2 regions of the Klebsiella terrigena genome follow, and region 1 is predicted to be linked to the other one. Evidence: predicted binding sites of a transcription regulator. Region 1 holds the regulator's gene; the other holds the start of a gene.
What was found. Region 1 encodes LexA, which represses DNA repair genes until DNA is damaged. Its sites were predicted from a motif close to TNCTGTATGTACATACAGNA; they were not measured.
Positions count from the first base shown of each region.

Region 2: a site for LexA is predicted at 5,762-5,781, ahead of umuD (translesion error-prone DNA polymerase V autoproteolytic subunit). Genes of this name have one in related genera too.

Region 1 is NZ_CP050508.1:5,266,691-5,278,691, forward strand. Features, by position in the region: gene dinF (MATE family efflux transporter DinF) at 51-1,367, opposite strand; gene lexA (transcriptional repressor LexA) at 1,438-2,046, opposite strand; gene HCK03_RS24710 (diacylglycerol kinase) at 2,309-2,677, opposite strand; gene plsB (glycerol-3-phosphate 1-O-acyltransferase PlsB) at 2,807-5,230, shown strand; gene ubiA (4-hydroxybenzoate octaprenyltransferase) at 5,294-6,163, opposite strand; gene ubiC (chorismate lyase) at 6,176-6,673, opposite strand; gene malM (maltose operon protein MalM) at 6,861-7,805, opposite strand; gene HCK03_RS24735 (maltoporin) at 7,913-9,223, opposite strand; gene malK (maltose/maltodextrin ABC transporter ATP-binding protein MalK) at 9,324-10,433, opposite strand; gene malE (maltose/maltodextrin ABC transporter substrate-binding protein MalE) at 10,803-11,993, shown strand.
Region 2 is NZ_CP050508.1:3,257,245-3,269,245, reverse strand. Features, by position in the region: gene HCK03_RS26400 (LysR family transcriptional regulator) at 1-236, opposite strand, end outside; gene HCK03_RS15340 (MBL fold metallo-hydrolase) at 319-1,167, shown strand; gene HCK03_RS15335 (NmrA/HSCARG family protein) at 1,160-2,071, shown strand; partial or broken gene HCK03_RS26395 (hypothetical protein) at 2,114-2,260, opposite strand; gene HCK03_RS15330 (DJ-1/PfpI family protein) at 2,507-3,079, opposite strand; gene HCK03_RS26655 (YnaM/YnfT family protein) at 3,672-3,767, opposite strand; gene HCK03_RS15325 (small membrane protein) at 4,050-4,169, opposite strand; gene HCK03_RS15320 (DinI family protein) at 4,925-5,170, opposite strand; gene HCK03_RS15315 (hypothetical protein) at 5,328-5,522, opposite strand; gene umuD (translesion error-prone DNA polymerase V autoproteolytic subunit) at 5,800-6,237, shown strand; gene umuC (translesion error-prone DNA polymerase V subunit UmuC) at 6,221-7,483, shown strand; gene HCK03_RS15300 (oxidoreductase) at 7,679-8,761, opposite strand; gene HCK03_RS15295 (DeoR/GlpR family DNA-binding transcription regulator) at 8,775-9,521, opposite strand; partial or broken gene HCK03_RS15290 (ferric-rhodotorulic acid/ferric-coprogen receptor FhuE) at 9,599-9,861, shown strand; gene HCK03_RS15285 (ABC transporter ATP-binding protein) at 9,909-11,726, opposite strand; gene HCK03_RS15280 (M81 family metallopeptidase) at 11,730-12,001, opposite strand, start outside.

The sequences.
Region 1 (12,001 bases):
GAGTTAATTTTATTATTCGGAATCTTTAACCATCTTTACGACAAAACACGTTATGAAAACCAGGTTCCACGCTGCCAGTGCCGCCGCCAGATCAGCGCCAGCGACAGGCCCCGCAGCGCCAGGAACACCGCCAGCGCCAGCCACAGTCCGTGGTTACCGAGCACCGGCAGCGTCAGCAGGGTTAAGGCAAAGCCCAAGGCGGCCACCGCCATGCTGTTACGCATTTCGCTGCCGCGCGTCGCGCCGATAAACATCCCGTCCAGCAGATAGCACCAGACGCCGATCGTCGGCAGAATCATCTGCCACCACAGATAGCGGTCGGCGAGCTGCTGGAGCGAAGGTATTGAGGTCAGCAGAGCGATAATCTGCTCGCCCGCCACGCTGTAGATCAGCGCAAACGCCAGCGCGACCATGCCGGACTGTCGACAGGCGGCCCGCCATACCTCCAGCAGCTTGCTGCCGTCGCGCGCGCCGTAGGCCTGCCCGGAGTGGGCCTCCACGGCGTAGGCAAAGCCATCCAGCGCATAGGCGGTGAAGGTTAGCATGGTCATCAGAATGGCGTTCACCGCCACGATATCGCCTCCCAGACGCGCACCGAACACGGTCACCGCCCCGAAGCAGAGCTGCAGCAGCAGCGAACGCAGCATGATGTCGCGGTTGAGGGCCAGCAGCCGCCGGATGTCGCCGCGCCAGGCGCCCTTGAGCATAGCGAACGACACGCCGCGCAGCGTCAGCACGCGTTTCACCATCAGCAGACCAATGATAAAGGTGGCGTATTCGGCGCTCACCGTCGCCAGCGCCGCGCCCTGCACGTTCATGTGCAGACCCATCACCAGCCACAGATCGAGGACAATATTCAGCAGGTTGCCGACAATCAGCAGGATCACCGGCGCGCGGGCATACTGGACGCCCAGCAGCCAGCCAAGCAGCACCAGGTTAGCTAACGATGCCGGAGCGCTCAGCCAGCGGATCTCCAGGAAACGCCGGGCCTGCTCCAGCACCGCTTCGCTGCCGCCGACGATATGCAGCGCGAGGTTAATGAGCGGAATACGAAACACAACGATCAGCAGACCGGCGGCCAGCGCCAGGCCAAGCGGCTGCACCAGCGCGCGCGCCAGGCGAACGGGATCCTTTGCGCCAAACGCCTGCGCCGTCAGGCCGGTGGTACTCATTCGCAGAAAGAGCAGCAGCATGAACAGGAAGCTGGTCGCCGTCGCGCCGACCGCCACGCCGCCCAGATAAACCGGGCTATCAAGATGGCCGATGACCGCAGTATCCACCAGGCCCAGCAGCGGGACGGTGATATTGGAGAAAATCATCGGTAGCGCCAGGCGCCACAGGGCCTTATCAGCAGCATTAAAAAACATGGGGGAAAGCCTGAGCGAGGAGAGATAGCGCAGCATCATGCATCAGACGATGCTGCGTTAGAGAAGGCGCTTACAGCCACTCGCCGTTGCGGATGACGCCGACGGCCAGACCTTCAATGGTAAAGCTTTGCTCGCGTAGGTTCACCACGATCGGTGAAAACTCGCTGTTTTCCGGCAGAAGTTCGACGACGTTACCCTGCTTTTTAAGGCGTTTAACCGTCACTTCTTCATCGATGCGTGCGACCACAACCTGCCCGTTGCGCACATCCTGCGTTTTGTGTACCGCCAGCAGATCGCCGTCCAGAATACCGATGTCTTTCATCGACATACCGCTGACGCGCAGCAGGAAGTCCGCGCTCGGCTTGAACATTGCCGGGTCGACCTGGAAGTGGCCTTCGATGTGCTGCTGCGCCAGCAGCGGCTCGCCGGCAGCGACGCGGCCAATCAGCGGCAGGCCGGGCTCTTCTTCAGTCAGCAGACGAATACCGCGGGAGGCACCGGAAATGATCTCGATTGCGCCTTTACGCGCCAGCGCTTTCAGATGTTCTTCCGCCGCGTTTGGGGAACGGAACCCCAAGCGCTGAGCAATTTCCGCACGCGTCGGCGGCATGCCCGTCTGGCTGATATGATCCCTGATGAGATCAAACACCTCTTGCTGCCTGGTCGTTAACGCTTTCATTCCGCCCCCTGGGTGTATATACAGTTATGCTGTGAGTATATACAGCTAACGGTGATTTTGGAATCAAATTTCACACATAAATCAGGAGATTCTTTTGTTTTGATGCCCGCCGGAGCCGGTTAACGCAGAGGGGATGGTGGCGAGGCGCTGCGGCTCCACGCGAGACAAAAAAACGCGTGGAGGGAGGCTCGCCGGCCTCCGGCCCACGGACGCTAAACCGGGGCGGTGGACGGCAAACCCGATAGCCTGATGCTAGCGGCGCTTAGCGATAGTGCGACCACAGCAGCGTAACCCAGACGATCAGCGCGATGACGATCGCCAGAAAGACCGCCGCAGAGCCCATATCCTTCGCCCGTCCGGAAAGCTCATGGTGCTCGGAGCCAATCCGGTCCACCACCGCCTCAATCGCGCTATTAAGAATTTCGACTATCATCACTAACAGGACCGAGCCTATCAGCAGCACGCGCGTCACGGCGTCAACATCCAACCAGCAGGCGATCGCAATGGCAATAACGGTGGCGATCCCTTCCTGACGAAAGGCGGCCTCATTTATCCATGCCGCACGAAAACCTTTCCAGGAATACCCTGCTGCTTTAATGATTCGGGTTAACCCGGTGGTATTATTGGCCATCAAAAGAACCTTTTTATGTAAATGACGTCAATGAGTGTACGCGTTTGCCGCGTGGCGACGGAAATTTTGCGCACTTTCTGTTATTCTTGCCGCGCATTTGCATGATTAACCAGAGGCTTCACATCGTTTATGTCCGGCTGGCAACGAATTTACTATAAATTACTTAATTTACCATTACGGCTGCTGGTAAAAAGCAAGTCTATTCCCGCAGAGCCTGCTCAGGAATTAGGACTGGATACCTCGCGTCCGATTATGTACGTTCTGCCCTATAACTCGAAGGCAGACCTGCTGACGCTGCGCGCGCAGTGCCTGGAGCACGATTTAGCCGATCCGCTCGAGCCGCTCGAAATCGACGGCACCCTGCTGCCCCGCTACGTCTTCATCCATGGCGGCCCGCGCGTATTTACCTACTACACGCCGAAAGAAGAGTCCATCAAGCTGTTCCACGACTACCTGGATCTGCACCGCAACCACCCTGACCTCGATGTGCAAATGGTGCCGGTGTCGGTGATGTTTGGTCGTGCGCCCGGGCGCGAAAAAGGCGAGCTCAATCCGCCGCTGCGCATGCTTAATGGTATTCAGAAATTCTTCGCCGTGCTGTGGCTGGGCCGCGACAGCTTCGTGCGCTTCTCGCCGCCGGTGTCGCTACGCCGAATGGCGTCCGAGCACGGAACCGACAAAACCATCGCCCAGAAGCTGGCCCGCGTGGCGCGTATGCACTTCGCCCGCCAGCGCCTGGCCGCCGTCGGCCCGCGCCTGCCCGCTCGTCAGGATCTGTTCAACAAGCTGCTGGCGTCAAAAGCCATCGCCCGTGCGGTGGAAGACGAAGCCCGCAGCAAGAAAATCTCCCACGAGAAGGCGCAGCAAAACGCCATCGCGCTGATGGAAGAGATCGCCGCCAACTTCTCCTACGAGATGATTCGCCTGACCGACCGCGTGCTGGGCTTTACCTGGAACCGGCTGTATCAGGGCATTAACGTTCACAACGCCGAGCGCGTGCGGCAGCTGGCGCATGAAGGGCACGAGATCGTCTACGTTCCGTGCCACCGTAGCCATATGGACTACCTGCTGCTCTCGTACGTGCTCTACCACCAGGGGCTGGTACCGCCGCATATCGCCGCCGGCATCAACCTCAACTTCTGGCCAGCAGGGCCGATTTTCCGCCGCGGCGGCGCGTTCTTTATTCGCCGTACGTTTAAGGGCAACAAGCTCTACTCAACGGTATTCCGCGAATATCTTGGCGAGCTGTTCAGCCGTGGCTACTCGGTGGAGTACTTCGTCGAGGGCGGACGCTCCCGTACCGGGCGCCTGCTGGACCCGAAAACCGGCACCCTGTCGATGACTATTCAGGCGATGCTGCGCGGCGGCACCCGGCCAATCACGCTGGTTCCCATCTACATCGGCTACGAGCACGTGATGGAAGTCGGAACCTACGCCAAAGAGCTGCGCGGCGCGACGAAAGAGAAAGAGAGCCTGCCGCAGATGCTGCGCGGCCTGAGCAAGCTGCGTAACCTCGGCCAGGGGTACGTTAACTTCGGCGAACCGCTGCCGCTGATGACCTATCTCAACCAGCACGTGCCGGAGTGGCGCGAATCTATCGATCCTATCGAAGCCATTCGCCCGTCCTGGCTGACGCCGACGGTAAACAGCATCGCCGCCGATCTGATGGTCCGCATCAACAACGCCGGCGCGGCAAACGCCATGAACCTGTGCTGTACCGCGCTGCTGGCATCGCGCCAGCGTTCGCTGACCCGCGAGCAGCTGACCCAGCAGCTTGAGTGCTATCTCGATCTGCTGCGTAACGTGCCCTACTCTCCGGACGCGACCACGCCGGCGGCTTCCGCCAGCGAGCTGATTGACCACGCGCTGAAGATGAATAAGTTCGAGGTCGAGAAGGACACCATCGGCGACATCATTATTCTGCCGCGCGAGCAGGCGGTGCTGATGACCTACTACCGCAACAACATCGCTCATATGCTGATGATGCCTTCGCTGCTGGCGGCGATTGTGACCCAGCATCGGCGGATCACCCGCGCGGAGGTGCTGCGTCACGTCGAGATGTTCTATCCGCTGCTGAAGGCCGAGCTGTTCCTGCGCTGGGAAAAAGAGGAGCTGGCGAGCGTTATCGATGCGCTGACCGCTGAGATGCAGCGCCAGGGCCTGCTGGTGCTGAGCGATGATGAGATAAGCATCAACCCGTCGCACTCCCGCCTGCTGCAGCTGCTGGCCGCCGGCGCGCGTGAAACGCTCCAGCGCTACGCCATCACCTTCTGGCTGCTGAGCGCGAATCCTTCGATTAACCGCAGTTCGCTGGAGAAAGAGAGTCGCACGATGGCCCAGCGCCTGTCGGTTCTGCACGGTATCAACGCGCCGGAGTTCTTCGATAAGGCGGTATTCAGTACTCTGGTACTGACGCTGCGTGACGAAGGCTACATTAGCGATACCGGCGACGCCGAGCCGGAAGAGACGCTGAAGGTTTACCAGATGCTGGCGAACCTGATTACCTCGGATGTGCGTCTGACGATTGAAAGCGCCGCGCAGGATGAAGCGTAGCGCCTGAGACCTGCCCCGGCCTGCGCATCGCAGGCCGGGGAGTCATAACGAAGACTGGGGAAACTACGCCATGTAGCCCATCGCCAGGCCGAGGAACAGCACCAGCCCAACGTAGTTATTGTTTAAAAACGCTTTGAAGCAGTCGTCGCGTTCACGACGGAAAATCAGCTTCTGCTGCCAGAAAAACAGCCCCGCCGCGATAAACAGCGACCAGTAGTATTCCCAGCCCAGGCCGTTCAGCCAGCCTACCGCGCCCATCAATACCAGCACCGCGATCTGCAGCATGCCGATAATCAGGCGGTCGTTTTCACCAAACAAAATCGCCGTTGATTTGATGCCAATTTTAAGGTCATCGTCCCGGTCGACCATCGCATACTGGGTATCGTAGGCCACCGCCCACAGAATGTTGGCGAGGAACATCAGCCAGCAGCTCAGCGGCAGCGATTCGCTCACCGCGGAGAAGGCCATCGGAATCGACCAGCCAAACGCCGCGCCGAGCACCACCTGCGGCAGGTGGGTGTAGCGTTTCATAAATGGATAGACCCACGCCAGCGCCAGCGCCGCCACCGACAGCAGAATGGTCATGGTATTGAGGGTCAGCACCAGCAGGAATGAGAGCACCACCAGCACGGCAAACAGCACCCGGGCCTCTTTCTCCGTCACGTCGCCGCTGGGCAGCGGGCGACGCGCGGTGCGTTTAACGTGACCGTCAAACTTACGGTCGGCATAGTCGTTGACCACGCAGCCGGCGGCGCGCATCAGCCACACTCCGGCGACAAAAACGGCCAGAATCCACAGCGGCGGAATACCTGGCGTCGCTACCCATAGCGCCCACAGCGTCGGCCACAGCAGCAGCAGCGCGCCGATCGGTTTGTCAGTACGCATCAGGCGATGAAACGCCAACAGCTTATTCTGCGTCAGACTCCACTCCATTTTCTCTTCCTCTTAATACAGCGGCGATGCCGGCAGAAACAGCTCTGTCAGCAGCAGCGGTTTACCGCTCAGCCGAAGGCGGGAACGACGCCCCCAGAGCTCCGCATAGCGCCCAATTTCAATAAAATCACGGGTTAACGTCGAAGACGTGAACAAATAGCGGCCCAGCGGCGTCTGTCCAAGCTGCTGCAGCGCCAGTTCGGGGCCGCTCAGCGTCGATTCCGGAACGAGAGTGCGCCCGGCCAGCCAGGGTTCATTATCGGCGCAGAGAATAATTTCCCGCAGCCAGTAACGCGCTTCATCCGGCAGCAGCGCTTCTTCGCCGACCAGCGCTTCACGTCCAACGAACGCTTCGTTGACCAGCATAACGCTAACCTTTTTCCCCTGCTGCTCAAAGCGTTTGGTCATTGAGTCTTCCAGCAGCAGCCAGTCGCGCAGCGAGGGTTCCAGCGGGGGCATAGCGGCAAAATAGCGCAGCGCACGCAGTTGCGTAAGCGCAGGATGTGACATGCCTGATTCTCCGATACATAACGTGAAGGCATTGTATCGCAGAATAGGCCGATCGGGGCGGGCAAACATCAAGATACGATCTTCCGCGCAACAGCCATGCAACAGCAGCCGCGCGCGAGAAAAAAAAGTGCGTCCAGGCGGACGCACCTAAAGGCTGTGCCTAAACATCAGCATTGTGGGGAGACGATCACCCCTTGCCTTTTACACTGCTGATAAAGGTGGAACGGGCAGATTTCGAGCCGAGGCGCTCGGCTTCGTTCATCAATTTGAGGGCTTTGTCGATATCACCTTTCGCAACCGCCTGCTTGATGCCGTTGTTAAAGTAGGTTTCCGTATCGTCCAGCATCGGCTCGCTCTTCGCCGCCGGTGCGGCGACCGGAGCCACAACCGGAGCGGCGGCCGGCGCGCTGTATACCGGCGCGGCCGTATTGCCGACGGTAACCGGACCCGGGCCGGAGGAGCCAAACAGCGGGCCAACCAGCACGCTGGAGCCGGAAGAGGTTTTCACCTTCAGACCCAGGGTACCTTCGGTGGTATGTTTGGCAATCGGGTCCGGAATATCCGGTACCGCGTTACCCGTACCTTTGGCGTAGGCCTTCGCCGGATCGATTAATTTGGTGGTCCGCTGCAGATCCTGCGGCGTGGTAAAGACCAGGACGTAAATCTTTTGCTGGCCCAGCGCCGGCGTCAGACGCATCACCCCTTCGAGGCGATCCGAGCTCATTACGCCCGGCTCGAGGTAGGTAAAGTAGCTGCTCGGGAAGTACGCAGATGGCGTCATATTCTGGTCAAGAATCAGCACGTTCGGTGCAAAAACGCTGGTCTGCTTGTTCACTTCGCTGGTCAGGGTAATGGTCAGCTCACCGATGTTCGCCGGGACGCTATAGGCGGCGACCGGCCCGGTGATGCCGGGAATATTCAGCGACTGTCCTGCCGTCGCGAGGTTGGTGACCTGAGATTTTGACTGATCGACCGGCGTCCAGGTTAACTGCTGTAGCGCGGAGGCGGGGATCGTCGGTGCGGCAGCGGTATTCTGCGGCACAAAATTCACATCGGCAAAACTGACTGCGGGTACGCTGGCCAACAGGCCGGCGGACAGGCAGAGGGCAACGAGACTTTTATTCATTTTCATTGTTATCACCTCAATTCCGATGGCCGAGCGGTAGCCAGGCAATAGCTCGCAGGGCCTAAGATAGAGGGGCTTGCGCCCCTCTTTTGGTCATGACAGGTCAGGCAGGATTACCACCAGATTTCCATCTGGGCACCGAAGGTCCACTCGTCGCTATCGCCACGGCTGAAGGTCTTCGCAGAGGTGTCGTTATACGCCACGCCGGAGGTGTAGCCAGTACCGGAGTCGCCGTTCGCATAGCCCCATTTCTCATCCCACTTGGCGTAGGTTGCGAATACGCGGATTGCCGGACGCGACCAGATGCTGTCGCCAGCCTGCCACTGCTGTGCCAGGGTGATTTTGTACTGGTTGTTGTTGTCGCCGGTTTTCTGCGATTCTACGTTGTCGTAGCCAACTTCCAGCAGGGTGCTCATGATCGGCGTCCATTTGTACATTGGACGTACGCCGACGGTCCACCATTTGGTGCCGTTGTTGTTGTCGAGGTTGATATCCTGGTACATCGCAACGTACATCATGTCCCAGCTATCGCCCATGGAGATCGCGCCGTGGTCAAGCACGCGCCACATGGTACCGTCGTTGTTAATGCTGCCGCCCTGCGGAACGCCTTTGCCGTTGGAGGTCATCGCGTCGGTTGCGTACTGCAGCACGAACTTGTTGTAGCCCTTCAGCATGCTCTGGGTGTGTTCAGCGGTCAGCATCCAGCCGTCTTTAGACGCGTCTGGCTGCAGGTAGTAGTTATCCGGAACGTTGGTGTGACCGTAGTCGACGCCGAGCTCCAGGGTACCGCCTGGGTTGAGTTCCATCTGCGCTAAACGCACGTCGAAGACGTCGTTCGGCACGATGTTGTCATAAATACGGTTGCCCAGCGCATCGCGGTCAGCGAAGGTGGCAGAACCGCCGGACTCAGAAGAACGGGTTGCCGCCATAGACAGCTTACCGAAGCCCAGATCGATGTTTTCAATACCAGCACCAGGACCTGAAATATCCCAGTAGTAGAAGTCGATCATGTGAACGTCATGACGCTGGTAGAAACGCTTACCGGCCCAGATGGTGGAACCTGGCAGCCAGTCGATCAGGTTTTTACCCTGCACGTTGGCTTCACGGAATGCCGGGCTGGTTGATTCCCAGTCATTCTGCTGCGATACGGAGTACGCGACGTTAGTATCGAAGTAGAAGCTCTTATCACCTTCTTTCCATACTTCCTGGCCCAGTTTTAATTCCGCATAGGTTTCACATTCGTTACCAAGACGGTATTTACTTTGAGCACCGGTTGCCTGGAAGCACTGCTGTTCACCGCCGCTGCCGGTCCAGCCAATGCCGGAACGAGCATAACCGTGGAAATCGACGGCCATCGCCTGAGCAGACATAACGCCTGCCGCAACGGCTACCGCCAGTGGAAGTTTGCGCAGAGTAATCATCATTCTATCTCCTGAGATCATTGCTTTTCTTTGAACACTTCGCCCGTCGTTCTGCCTGCTGCTGCAGCGCTAAGGGGTTCGCGTTTTATTTTAATGGGAAGCCTTACACGCCCGGCTCTTGATGCAACCGACGACACGCCGTGCCATCCTCACGGAATAAATGGCAACGTTCCGGTGGCAAACCGATAGCGAATGTGGCTCCCTCTTTTACCAACACCACGTCGTTCTGGCGGTAGACCAGGTTCTGACGGATGGCTGGGATCTGGATATGAATTTGCGTTTCGTGACCAAGCTGCTCAACCACCTGCACTTCCCCTTCGAGGGTCACGTCGGCGATATCGCTGGGCAGCAGATGTTCCGGGCGGATGCCTAAGGACATGTTTGCGCCAACCTGAACGCGGGCGCTGTCCACCGGCAGCCAAATTTGCTGGCGGTTTGGCAGCTCTACCTGAACCTGCTCAATGGCGGTTGCGGTGACTTTTACCGGCAGGAAGTTCATCTTTGGCGAGCCAATAAAGCCCGCAACAAAGCGATCGGCCGGGTAGTGATACAGCTCAAGCGGTTTCCCTACCTGTGCGACGCGACCTGCATCCAGCACCACAATCTTGTCGGCCAAAGTCATCGCTTCAACCTGATCGTGGGTCACGTAAATCATCGTGCGTCCCAGCCGCTTGTGCAGGCGGGAGATTTCGATACGCATCTGCACGCGCAGCGCGGCATCGAGGTTTGAAAGCGGTTCATCCAGCAGGAAGACGCGAGGCTCCGCCACCAGGGTACGACCGATGGCTACGCGCTGACGCTGGCCGCCGGAAAGCGCCTTCGGCTTACGCTCAAGCAGGTGCGCCAGCTGCAGCACTTCCGCCACCTGAGTGACGCGCTGGTTGATCACATCTTTTTTGGCGCCGGCCAGCTTCAGGCCGAAAGACATATTTTCCGCGACGGAGAGATGAGGGTAGAGCGCGTAAGACTGGAAGACCATGCCGATGCCGCGTTCTGCGGGTGGGATGTCGTTCATCCGGGTTTCGCCGATAAACAAATCACCGCTGGTTATGGTTTCCAGCCCGGCGATCATACGCAGCAGGGTAGATTTGCCGCAGCCCGATGGCCCGACAAACACCACGAACTCCCCTTCCTGGATGTCGAGATTGATATCTTTCGATACCACCACGTCTCCCCAGGCTTTCGTTATATTTCGCAGCTGTACGCTCGCCATGCCCATCTCCCTTCGTTACAACTTGTCACTTAAAGACACATTCAAGATGGGCTGACTATGCGGCATTCATTAACCTGGTAAATCCTCCACCCCCGGCTTTTTTATGGGGGAGGAGACGGGAGGATGAGAGATTGCCTCTCACTGCGGGGGATGGCGCGCCAAAGTCAATTTCGTGACACAGGTTGCAAAAATAGCCGCCTTTTTATGTGCTCCACGCCCCAATACCGGCATTTCTGCAAGCCAGATCACACAAACCACGGGTGGGGCGTAGACATGGGGAGGATGGAAAGGGGTTGTTAAAAAAGGAAACTCATCACCGTTAAGCCACCTAAGTGTATCCACGAGCACATCACCAAAAAGGACTGGTATATGAAAATCAAAACCGGCGCCCGCATCCTCGCGCTGTCAGCACTGACCACGATGATGTTTTCCGCCTCTGCCCTCGCCAAAATTGAAGAAGGTAAGCTGGTAATCTGGATTAACGGCGACAAGGGCTATAACGGCCTCGCTGAAGTGGGCAAAAAGTTTGAAAAAGACACCGGGATTAAGGTCTCCATCGAGCACCCGGATAAGCTGGAAGAGAAATTCCCGCAGGTTGCGGCAACCGGCGATGGCCCGGATATTATCTTCTGGGCACACGACCGCTTCGGCGGCTACGCGCAGTCCGGCCTGCTGGCCGAGATCGCCCCGGACAAAGCTTTCCAGGACAAACTCTATCCGTTCACCTGGGACGCGGTACGCTATAACGGCAAGCTGATCGCTTACCCAATCGCGGTTGAAGCGCTGTCGCTGATTTACAACAAAGACCTGGTTCCGAATCCGCCGAAAACCTGGGAAGAGATCCCGGCGCTGGATAAAACGCTGAAGGCGAAAGGTAAGAGCGCGCTGATGTTCAACCTGCAGGAACCGTACTTCACCTGGCCGCTGATCGCCGCCGACGGTGGCTACGCGTTCAAGCTTGAAAACGGCAAATATGATGTCAAAGACGTCGGCGTGGACAGCGCTGGCGCGAAAGCGGGTCTGACCTTCCTGGTCGATCTGATCAAGAACAAACACATGAATGCTGATACCGATTACTCCATCGCTGAAGCGGCGTTCAACAAGGGCGATACCGCGATGACCATCAACGGTCCGTGGGCGTGGGCCAACATCGATAAGAGCAAAATCAACTACGGCGTAACGCTGCTGCCAACCTTCAAAGGTCAGGCGTCTAAACCGTTCGTTGGCGTTCTGAGCGCCGGTATCAACGCCGCCAGCCCGAACAAAGAGCTGGCGAAAGAGTTCCTCGAAAACTACCTGCTGACCGATCAGGGTCTGGATGAAGTGAACAAGGACAAACCGCTGGGCGCCGTTGCGCTGAAATCCTTCCAGGAGAAACTGGAAAAAGATCCGCGTATCGCCGCCACCATGGCGAACGCCCAGAAAGGCGAAATCATGCCGAACGTTCCACAGATGTCCGCCTTCTGGTATGCCGTACGTACCGCGGTTATCAACGCAGCTAGCGGTCGTCAGACCGTCGAAGCCGCGCTGAAAGACGCGCAGGCTCGTATCACTAAGTAACCTGCTAG
Region 2 (12,001 bases), 2.0 Mb from region 1:
ATATTGACCATCAACGCTTCAGCGCGCGGTGTCGGCAGCATCCCTTTGGCGCTGCGTACAAACAGCGGGTCGTTGAACATCTCGCGCAGCCGTTTCAGCGCCCCGCTGATGGCGGGCTGCCCCAGATGCAGAACCTCTGCGCTGCGGGTGACGCTGCCCTCCCGGTATAGCACCAGAAAGACTGTCAGCAGATTCAAATCTATTCGGCTGAAATCATTTTCAATGATTTTCTTCATCATAATAATCAATTTGAATGTTATTCCTGCCAGAAGGATAGTGAACATCACCCGGAAAAATCAACCATGCGCGGAGGGCTTGATGCAACAGTATCGAACAGGCGACAGCGTTATTTTTAAAGTGCTGGAACGTGAAATTCACATTTCGGTAGCGGATTTATATCCAGACTCTCTCCAGTCAGCGGATTCTGATGAGGCTAACCAACCGGTTTCACTATCAATACATAGTTGGGTCGTCCGCACCCCCGACGATATTATTGTGATTGATACCGGGACCGGTAACGACCGCGATCGCGGGAATAATCCGTTTTATCATCAGTTAGACACGCCCTATCTGGAGAACCTTCTGGCAACAGGTATCAAGCCGGAAGAGGTGACGTTGGTATTAATGACGCACCTGCATACTGACCATGTCGGCTGGAATACCGTTTGGCGTGAAAATCGTTGGGTGCCGCTGTTTCCTAATGCGCGATATTTCTGCTCTGAGAAAGAGCTGATGCGGGTAAAAGACAGCGAACGCTACCGGAATTTATGGCTCGACAGCCTGCTGCCGGTGATTGAAGCGGGCCTGCTGGAAACAATAGATGTTGCTGCACAGCCGTTGTTTGGCGGACGAATATGCTATGTGCCAACGCCCGGGCACAGCCCCGATCATGCGGCATTGATATTGTCCTGCGGCGGTGAATATGCCTTTTTTGCCGGAGATATTGTGCATTCACCGTTGCAGTTTAGCCACCCGGCATGGAATTCGGTGTTTTGCGGCGACCACGAGCAGGCGGAAAAATCCCGACATTGGGCGATGGCGTGGTGTGCGGAACATCATGCCCTGTGGCTTAGCGCACATTTCGCCGGACAGTCCTGCGGCTGGCTTAGCGTCGACGGGCATGGGAACTATGGCTGGATGGAGGCGAGTGACAATAATGATGAATAACCGATCTTTCATATTGGTTTTCGGCGCAACGGGTCAGCAGGGCGGCTCCGTGGCAAGGGCGCTACTCAATAACGGCTGGCCGGTACGCGTTATGGTGCGTAATCCCTCCTCTCAGGTATCGCTCGCCCTTCGGGATTCGGGTGCTGAAATGGTGACCGGGACGTTCGATGATGTCGACGCGATGAGAGATGCGATGAAAGGCGTATACGGCGTTTTCAGCGTCCAGCCCAGTTCACCGGGAGGGACGGTAACCGACGACGATGAAGTTCGCTATGGTAAGACGATCGCCAGTCTTGCCGTCGAGTACGGTGTACAGCACCTGGTCTACTCTTCAGGTAGCGCGGTGGGTGATAAACCAACGGGTCTTGCGCATTTCGACACAAAAGCTGAAATCGAACGCTATATTCGTACGCTGCCAATTATTTCGACTATCGTGCGACCAGCCATGTTTATGGAACTGCTGGTGATGCCCGGTTTCGGGCTTGATGAAAGCCGTTTTACCTTTTTTATGCAGCCTGAAGGCTTCGTGCAGGTTATCGCGGTTGAAGATATCGGTAAAATTGTCGCCGCGATTTACGCTGGGCCAGAGCGGTTTAAAGGTAAAACGTTTGACATCGCCAGCGATGTCGTCACTGGTCAGCAGCTTCAGGAACGGTTCTCCGCAGCAGCAGGGCGGCTGATTCCCTATTCTCGTTTTTCCGATGAGGTGCTGGCCGCCAATCCCTTTCTGCAAAAGCTGACCGCGCTGGTGGATGATGGACGGCTGGTGGGGCACGCCTCCCTGGAGACGATGCGGCAAATGAATCCGCAGCTGCAATCCTTTGAGTCGTGGCTGGCGGGAAGCGGGCGAGAGGCTTTCGAACGGGCGCTGGCAACCTCTGCCAGTTGGGAGTTTAACCGGTAAACCCGCTTTACCCGGCTCCAGCAATGTGGCGCCGGGAAGGGGCTATCGGGACGATAATAGCGAGGCGTAATCCATATTCTGCAAATCGTCGAGCAGGCCGGGGCCGGTGGGTTGCCAATTCAACTGCTGACGCGTCCAGACCGATGATGCACGCAGGTTCATGGCGGCGAACATCGCGAACCAGTCAAAATGCGTTTGCGCCTCTTAAGGCGAGAGCGATATTAGCGGCAAACAGAAACTTTTTTGCCTGCGGTAATAATGTCGGTATCGGTTTTTGCAGATAAGAAAAAACCATTATCAAACATAATGTTATGGGACGAGTACATAACCAAGCACCCGTAGTTCGTTATCTCATCGTGATTCGGTAATGGCGCGGTTCTCCACGCCATTACCGCCTGCCAGCGGCCTTCGCCCGCTTTGACGTGTCGGTTCAACCTATTGCTGCTGCAGCACTTCGGCAAATTTCGCCAGCCACTGCGGGTGTGCGGGCCAGGCGGGAGCGGTGACCAGGTTGCCGTCAACGTGCGCCTGATCGATACCGATGTCGGCATAGTGTCCGCCGCTGAGCCGGACTTCCGGAGCACAGGCCGGATAGGCGCTGCAGGTACGTCCTTTTAGCACGCCGGCCGCGGCCAGCAGCTGCGGGCCGTGACAAACGGCGGCAATCGGCTTACCCGCGCGGTCAAACGCCTGCACCAGCTTGAGCACCTCCTCATTCAGGCGCAGATATTCAGGCGCCCGTCCGCCGGGGATCAGCAGCGCGTCGTAATCCTGTTCTTTCACTGCGGAAAAGTCGGCGTTAAGAACAAAGCGGTGGCCGGGTTTTTCGCTATAGGTCTGGGCACCGTCAAAATCGTGGATCGCCGTCATGATGTAGTCACCTTTGGTTTTATCGGGGCACACCGCGTCAACCTGATGACCAATCATCTGCAATGCCTGAAACGGCACCATCGTTTCGTAATCTTCGGCGTAGTCGCCCACCAGCATCAGAATCTTCTTGCTCACCATCATCACTCCTGTACGTATAAAGGTGTCTAAGATATAGCCTGGTGGAAGAGGGAATGCGAACCGTCAATTTCTGCCCTGGGAGCTTCATTCCATCCGCCGGCGGCGGATTTCTGAGCTGTTGCTTGCGGATGCGACATTCCGCCATTTATTTGCCATACAATTGTAACGAAAACGATTGCTTACTGGTTTTATATGGTTCTTAATGTTACCCATAACATTAAGTGATGGATAAAGGGATGTTGTGAACGTTGCTGAAACTGGTGCCACCCTGTTATGGCTTGTCGGTGTTATCGTGGTTATTTTTGCCATCGATCTTAAATTTAAGCGTAAATATCGGCGTAAGCGAACGAAGGAGTAGGTTTGCCGGCCGTCTCCTCGGCCAGTGCGTCAGCGGCTCCGGGTGACGGATCGGAGAGAGGTGACGGCAGCGGAAGGAAGCGGCGGGCACCCGCGGTGGTAAAGCGCTTCTGCAAAGGAGAGGGTTCTGCAAAAAAGAAGAGGGCGGCGGTACGGAAAAACGATAATCGCTGACGTGCGGTATGTAGGATCAGCGACAGGGAGTTTGGTGATTCGACGATGGCCCGAAGAGCAATCAGAACTCGTCGGGGTTATTGGATACAGCGATTCCAACTTTTGCCAGACTCAATACGAACAGACTAAGCACGGCAAGCGTTGTTACAACAATCATAAGTGTGGTCACAGCAGTCTCGATAGTTTTATACAGACAGTAATCAGACTGCGTACCTGAGCAATAGTTCCGCAAATAAAAATAAACAGAACCCGTTCGGGATGCGATGGCCTGACGTGATGCAATAATATATTTCTCGCTTCCCCAAGCCTGGGTACAGCGCAGTAATTCTGGCTATTTAAGCTATTTCAAAGAGATACCGTCAAGGACGGCCCCTGCGCGCGCCCGGCTGCGTAGGTTAAAGGGACTCAACGCGTGCTCGTCCCCCTAACGTTGTTGCCGCTAGCGTCTTTTTTTGAAGGTAAACTTTTGTTTCTTGCGATCTCTTATATACGAAATAAGAGAAAAAACAGCGACCAGGAGCAGTGCGACCGCCAGTGCTAAAAAGAGTAAATTCGCCATACGCGTTTATTCCCCGAGAAATTTATGGATATTCTTGCTTTTATGCGAAGAAATTTACTCTCGCATTAAGAAAAATCCTAATGAAATATTTTTCATAGTTATCAAAAAAAATTTTTTAATGATGTTTATGAATGAATGCTGGGTTTTCATATGGATGCCTTCGCATCGGTGTAGCATAATATTTCAATTAATCGCCGCTATTTTGCTTAAAGATGCTAGAGGGGATTTGGGCTGTGAGGGCCAAAAGTGAGCATCATTTGTGCCGTTTTCATGAACTAACTGACTGAAACAATTTAGAAACATAGGCTCACCCTCGGACGAAAATCGCCGTGAAGGGAATGCGTAGGGAAAAGGATGCCGCCGATCGGTGTTGCCCGCGTAAGCTGCCGGCCGTTGCCAGAATATTTTGCGGCAACGTTGCCTGAAAAAAGGGCTATGGGTACGACGGGAGTTATTCCTCAGCCGCTATGGTCGGGATAATCTGCAGTGGGTTTCATTATATTCAGATTGTGAATATAAAATTACGTAATATTCAGGGAGTCAGTTTGTGTCTGGTGTTGATGCCGCTACTTGTTTCTCTGGTCGCGGATAAATTTAAGTCAGGTGAACAGGAGAGCGTATTTAAACGGCCGGCGAGCAGCGCCGGTGGCCAGGGAAAATATTTGCAGGGCAAATTGATATCCAGGGAACAGTATTGGGTAATGCTAACGCTGGTCCCTGAAAAAACGCTGTTGATATCAACGCGGCGGCCTGGTTTATTCGTCTGCGGTCATCCACATATCCGCTTCTTCAAACATCTCCTGAACGGCGCGGCTGATCTGCTCCTTTTCATGCTTGCTGGCATCCGTATTGATGGCGGGCAGCGTCATCATCGGCTTAACGCGAACGTCAGCTTCAGGAAAAATGCGGTGAATACGTTTGGTGAGTTCAGCCATAATGGTCTCTCTGGCCCCGGCTAACCCTTCAAAATTTCTTTTGTCATAAACCAGTTCTACAAACATGCTTTGGCTCCTGTAACGGTAGGCAGTAGTTATACTGTTTTTTTGTACAGTGTCAAGGCGAGAGGGAGAACAGCGCGCATTTTCCGCCTCGCCAGCCGGCCAGCACAGGGCTTGTACGTAATAAGCGGTGGTCGGTTATTCAGCTACTGAACAACCGTTAATCGACGTTGTTAAAATAGTCTCGCGCAACCGCCTCGACGTTCTTCGCGTCAATTCCCGTTTTTTCAGTAATCAGCTCGATGAACTGCTTAAACTTGTCGGTCATTACGTTGCCGCCATCCCAGTGGGCAACGTAGAAACGGCACTGATAGCGATAAAAGTGGAGGGTGGTATCTCCTAACGTGTAGTACATAAGAATCTCCCGTTCAGTATGTCGGACGAATCGCCATAGTTTGTGGTTATGGTACCTCACCATAACGCGCTGCTTGCAAGCATCTATCCTGCTACGAATCGCGTGAGATTGCCAGAGACGCGTTATTTTTAGCGCCGCCTGGCGCTGCGAGCCGCAGCATCCGCCTAAATATGGCCGAACTTCAAGGCCTTCGCGATAACGGAGCATGAGCGGCTTGATTAACCCTGATGATTTATTAATACTGTATATAAACACAGTTATTATGCCAGGTGAGTTTATGTTGACGTTCTACAAGCCGGTTGAGTCGTCGCCACGGTTTTTGGTGCCGCTGTTTCGCGATCTTGTTCCCTGCGGCTTTCCCAGCCCGGCCCAGGACTATGTCGAGGATACCCTTGATTTGAATAAGCTGGCCATCAGGCACCCAAACGCGACCTACTTTGTCAGGGTGAGCGGTGATTCAATGACGGGGGCCGGGATTGATGATGGCGACCTGCTGGTGGTTGACCGCTCGCTAACCGCGGAGCATGGCGATATTGTGATTGCTGCCGTCGCCGGCGAGTTTACCGTCAAGGAGCTGCAAACCCGGCCTGTCCTTCAGCTCATACCGCGTAACCTCAGCTATTCCCCCGTTGTCTGTCAGCCGGGAGAGGAGCTGCAAATATTCGGCGTGGTCACCTTCAGCTTAAAATCACACCGACATGTTCGCGCTTGTTGATGTCAACAGCTTCTATGCCTCCTGCGAAACCGTTTTCCGGCCAGACCTGCAGGGAAAAGCGGTGGTGGTGGTGTCAAATAACGATGGCTGTATTATTTCACGCTCGGCGCAGGCAAAGGCGCTGGGTATTCCCATGGCGGCGCCTTATTTCAAAATTAAAGACGATCTGCAGCGTTTGCAGGTGGCTGTTTTTAGCTCGAACTATGCCCTCTATGCCGATCTCAGCCACCGGGTGATGATGACGCTAACGGAGATGGCGCCGGCGATTGAAATCTACTCCATCGATGAGGCCTTCGTTAATTTAGCCGGTATCTCCAGCTATATGCCGCTTGAGACCTTCGGCCAGCAAATGCGCGCTCGGGTCCTGAAGCATACCGGACTTACGGTTGGGGTTGGCATCGCGCCGACTAAAACGCTCGCCAAGCTGGCGAATTTCGCGGCTAAAACGTGGAGTAAAACCGGCGGCGTGGTCGAACTATCGAATCGCGATCGCCAGCGTAAGCTGCTCGCTCTGGTGCCGGTGCATGAAGTTTGGGGCGTGGGTCGTCGGATCGCAAAAAAGCTGGAGCTGATGGGCATCGAAAACGCGCTGCAGCTTGCCGACAGCTCTACCTGGGTGATACGTAAGCACTTTAACGTCGTGCTGGAGCGCACGGTGCGCGAGCTGCGGGGGGAATCCTGCCTGCAGACGGATGAGTTTGCGCCGACCAAACAGCAGATTATCTGTAGCCGTTCGTTTGGCCACCGCATTACCCAATATAGCGATATGCATCAGGCGGTTTGCGCCTATGCTGAACGCGCGGCGGAAAAGCTCAGGGTAGAGAAGCAGTACTGCCGCGCGGTTAGCGTCTTTATGCGGACCAGCCCGCACGCCGAAAATGAAGCCTTCTACGCTCCCCAGGCCAGCGGTCGGCTGGCAACGCCTTCCGACGATACCCGGGACATTATTCGCGTCGCTATTCACGCGTTGGACAGAGTGTGGAAGGACGGCTTTCGCTATATGAAAGCCGGTATCATGCTGGGGGATTTCTTCAGTCAGGGCGTGGCGCAGCTCAACCTCTTTGATGAGTATCAGCCGCAGGCGAACAGCGCCGCGCTGATGCAGGTGGTGGATAGACTGAATCGCTCGGGTCGCGGCAGCGTGTGGTTTGCCGGGCAGGGCATTCAAAAAAGCTGGGCGATGAAGCGTGAGATGCTATCGCCCGGCTATACGACCCGCTACGCCGATTTGCCCGTCGTCAAATAGGCCGCCGGGGTATTCACGGCGCGACCAACGAGCGGCTGCTGCAGGCCGCGCTGGATCGCAATGTCGCGCTGGCGACGTCGCGGCTTACCGCGCATTATTGGAAGATGATGGGGATCGTGCCGGAAAACGAAGCCCTGGGCTGAAGCCGGGGGAAGGACATGACCTGCGAAGCCGCAGGCCATGTTTATACGACGATTACTTCAGCGCGGCCAGCTCGTCGGCGGTGAGCGCTAACGTCTGCAGCGTGCCGGTTTCTGCGGAGAGAACGGCGGCCTCCAGCACGGCCATGACGGCGAGCGCCTGCAGCGGCTGCACCGGGTTTTCAATCTTGCCGGTGAGCGCATCGCGCACGTTGATGTAGTACTGACGCTGATCGCCCTGCGGCGCGCCCACTTCCTGAACCTGCGATTGCGCGTCAAAAATGCTCAGGCTATCGTCATCCTGGCCCCAGCCTGCGCTGCCGGGAATGACGCCCGCCAGCAGCTGGCTCTCCTGCTGGTCGGCTTTTTGTTTGACCGCGCTGCCCTGGTCACCGTGAACAGTAAAGCGCGCGCTGCCGCCGGCGACCAGCATGCTGCAGTGCAGAATGACCTTGTGCTGGGGGTAATTTAAGACCACGTGCGCCCAGTCATTGATCTCCGCGCCCTGGCGCAGAGTGGCGATGTTGCCCTGCACCGACTGCGGCAGGCCAAACAGCTGCAGGGCCTGATCGATCAGGTGCGGGCCTAAATCAAACCACAGGCCGCTTCCCGGCACGTTTTGCTCTCTCCAGCGCACGCGAACTTCCGGGCGGAAGCGGTCGAAATGCGACTCAAAGTGCTTCACGTTGCCGATAAGCCCCTGCTCAATAACCTGCTTGATCCCGAGGAAGTCGCTGTCCCAGCGGCGGTTGTGGAATACCGAGAGCAGCAGCTGCTTCTCCTGCGCCAGGGCGATAAGTTCGCGAGCTTCCTGCATATCGAGGGTAAAGGGTTTATCAACCACCACGTGCTTACCGGCGTTTAGCGCCAGTTTGGCGAGCGGGGCGTGGGTGGCGTTAGGGGAGGCGATCACCACGAGATCGATATCCGGATGCCGGATCGCCTCTTCGGGTGAGGCGATGACGGTAACATCGGGAATGTCGCGCTTAACTTTCTCCTCGTCGCGAGAAGAGACGACGGCCAGCTTCAGGCCGTCAATCGAGCGGATCAGCGGCGCATGGAATGTTTTGCCCACGAACCCATAACCGATCAGCGCAATATTAATGTTCTTACCGTCACCGGCGATAACTTTGTTCATTATTCTCTCCACGCTATTGAGCGTCAGCAATGTTGATGTGCGTTGAAATATCGTCCCCGGCTTCTTCCCAGGCCGTATCTAAAAATAGCTGATGAATTTCGGCTAATCCGGCGACCAGATAGGGCTCGCAGTGGTTCAGTTTCATATGGTCGGCAACCAGCCAGCACTCGGTGCTGGCCGCCAGCATGGCGCGCTTGATCTCGGCGTCGGCCTCCTGGCTGGCGCTTAAGCCCAGCTGCGCATGCAGCGCGCAGGCGCCGAGAATAGCGATATCAGCCCGATAGCGCGCGAGCAGCGCGAGGGTGGCGCTGCCGGCAAACAGACGCTGCTGCATATCCCACCTTCCGCCGAGCAGGATCAGCTGAATATCCGCCCGGTCGCTGAAGTGCTGGGCGATGTCTAAAGAGGGGGTGATGACGGTCATTGGCTCTTTGATGTGGCTGGCGACGGCCAGCACGGTGCTGCCGGCATCTAAAAAGATCGTCGAGCCGGCGGGAATTTTCTCCGCCACCATTTTACCCAGCCGCTGTTTGGTCTTCGGCAGCAGAGCGTTTCTGCCCTGGCGGTTCATCGCTGACAGGTCGAGGGCGATAGCGCCGCCGTGATTCTTTTGCGCCAGCCCCTGCTTTTGCAGATCGGTCAGGTCGCGGCGAACGGTGTCCGCGGAAACCTGCAGCCTGTCGACCAGCTCGCTGATGCTGACCTGGCCATTTTCGCTAATGATATCCAGGAGGTATTTTTGTCTGGCGGTTTTGTGCACGGTCTTCAATCCTGCAAATTGCTGCAATAAATCGCATAATACAGCATTTTACGGCAAAAGAAATCCCGCGCCAGCGCAAGCTCTTCACGCGCTATCGTATCCCGGCGCTGCCCGTGCGAACCGTCGGCGGCGGGGTAACCTGGCAGAATCGGGTCTACAAAGACCTCAGCGGGCCGGATGGCGAAACGCAGCGCCTGTATCAGGGCAGCTACCTGCTGGTGAGCCTGTTCACGCCAATATCAACAACCTCTTCGATCGTGAATATGACGCCTACCTCGATGATTCCGCGGTGTACGGGGAGCCGCGCAGCGTTTCGCTGAGCATGAACTACAGGTTCTGATTACCGCTCCCGCAGGCGCCTCGCAAGAGGGCCTGCGGGCGGGGAGGCTAGCGCATCACCCAGTGCTGGGGACCAACCTGTTCATAGGTGCGGGCGGGGGGCTGCCAGGCCTTATCGCGAAACGGCGTCGGCAGCTCGTCGTTACTGCCTTCGCGCAGCAGATGGCGGCGCGCGGGATCGGTCTTCGGAATTGCCGCGATCAGCTTTTGCGTATACGGGTGCTGAGGGTGGGTGAAAATCGCCTGACGCGGGCCAATCTCGACGATTTCGCCGAGATACATCACCGCCACCCGGTGGCTGATGCGCTCGATAACCGCCATGTCGTGCGAGATAAACAGAAAGGCGATCTGCATGGTGCGCTGCAGTTCGATGATTAAGTTGACCACCTGCGCCTTCACCGACACGTCCAGCGCCGACACCGACTCATCGGCAATAATCACCTTCGGGTTCATCGCCAGCGCCCGGGCGATGCAGATACGCTGACGCTGGCCGCCGGAGAACTCGTGCGGATAGCGGTTCAGCACCGACACGCTCATCCCAACCTTTTCAATCAGCTCCTGCGAGCGTGCGAGCGCCTGCTGGCGCGTGGCCAGCCCGTTTTCCAGCAGCGGCTCAATCAGCGTTTCCAGGATCTTTAGCCGCGGGTTGAGGCTGGCAAAGGGATCCTGAAAAATCATCTGCATATCCTGACGCAGGCGCTTTTGCTGCGCGCGGTCGGCCTGCAGGACGCTGTAGCCATTGAGCGTCACGTCGCCGGACTGCGCCTGAATCATGCGGATCAGGCTGCGCCCGGTGGTCGATTTTCCGCAGCCCGATTCGCCCACCAGCGAGAGCGTCTCTCCCGGCCACAAATCGAAGCTGACGTTCTCCACGGCGTGAATATGGCCGGCTAGCTGATTGAAAAAACCGCGCTTAACCGGGAAGCGGGTCACCAGATTCTTTACCGACAGCAGCGGCGGCTGCGAGCGGTCGGGTAGCGCGGTCTCGGGGGGATAGCGCTGGGTTTCGCCGGTTTGTAAATCCACCGACGGGAACCGGCACGGGGCGCTAACGGCCGTCATTTCACCGGCCGCCGGCACCGAGGCCAGCAGCGCGCGGGTGTAGGGCTGCCGGGGGGCGGAAAACAGCCCCGGCGTTGGCGCGCACTCCACCGCATCGCCGCGAAACATCACCAGCGTATGATCCGCGGTTTCCGCCACCACGCCCATGTCGTGAGTAATAAACAGCACCGCGGTATTATTTTCCGCCTGCAGCGTTTTAATCAGATCGAGAATCTGCCCCTGAATCGTCACGTCGAGGGCGGTGGTCGGTTCGTCGGCAATCAGCAGCTTAGGTCTGAGGGCCAGCGCCATCGCAATCATGGCGCGCTGGCGCATGCCGCCGGAAAACTGATGCGGGTACTCGTCATAGCGCTGCGCGGCGTGGGGAATACGGACCTTCTCCAGCAGGGCAATGGCCTGGCGCTTGGCCTCGCGTTTGGATAATCCCTGGTGATGAATAAAGACTTCAGCGATTTGATGCCCGATGGTAAAGGCGGGATTGAGGCTGGTCATCGGCTCCTGGAAAATCATCGCCACCTCGGCGCCGCGGATGCGGCGCATCTCCTCCTCCGGCAGCGCCAGCAGCGACCTGCCGCCAAGGCTCACGCTGCCCTCCGTGCGGCTATTGCGCGATGACAGCAGGCGCATAATCGCCATCGCGGTGACGCTTTTCCCCGAACCCGATTCGCCGACAATGGCCAGCGTTTCGCCCGGATTAAGGGTAAAGCTGATATTACGCACCACTTTCTGCCAGCTGTCGCCGCGGCGAAACGAGACCGACAGATTGTCTACACTCAGCACCGGAGAAGGCGTCGGGGTATTCATCAATCAGCACTCCCCGGCAAAAGGGGCTCTGGCGGAAACGAACGCCCGCGGCGTGAACTCAAGCGTGCCGGTGAACGGCCAGGTCGGGGTGAGCATCCGCCGGCGCGGCACGCGCTCGATATCCTGATCGACCACCCCTTCGGAAAGGGCCATCAGGTTGGGGTTGGCCAGCGGCGCCAGCTCCGGCGACAGGTAGCCCGATTTGACCACCAGAATCTGCACCCGGCGCGGATCTAAGCCGAGCGCGCTAAAATCAGCAAGATCGTGATAGGGGC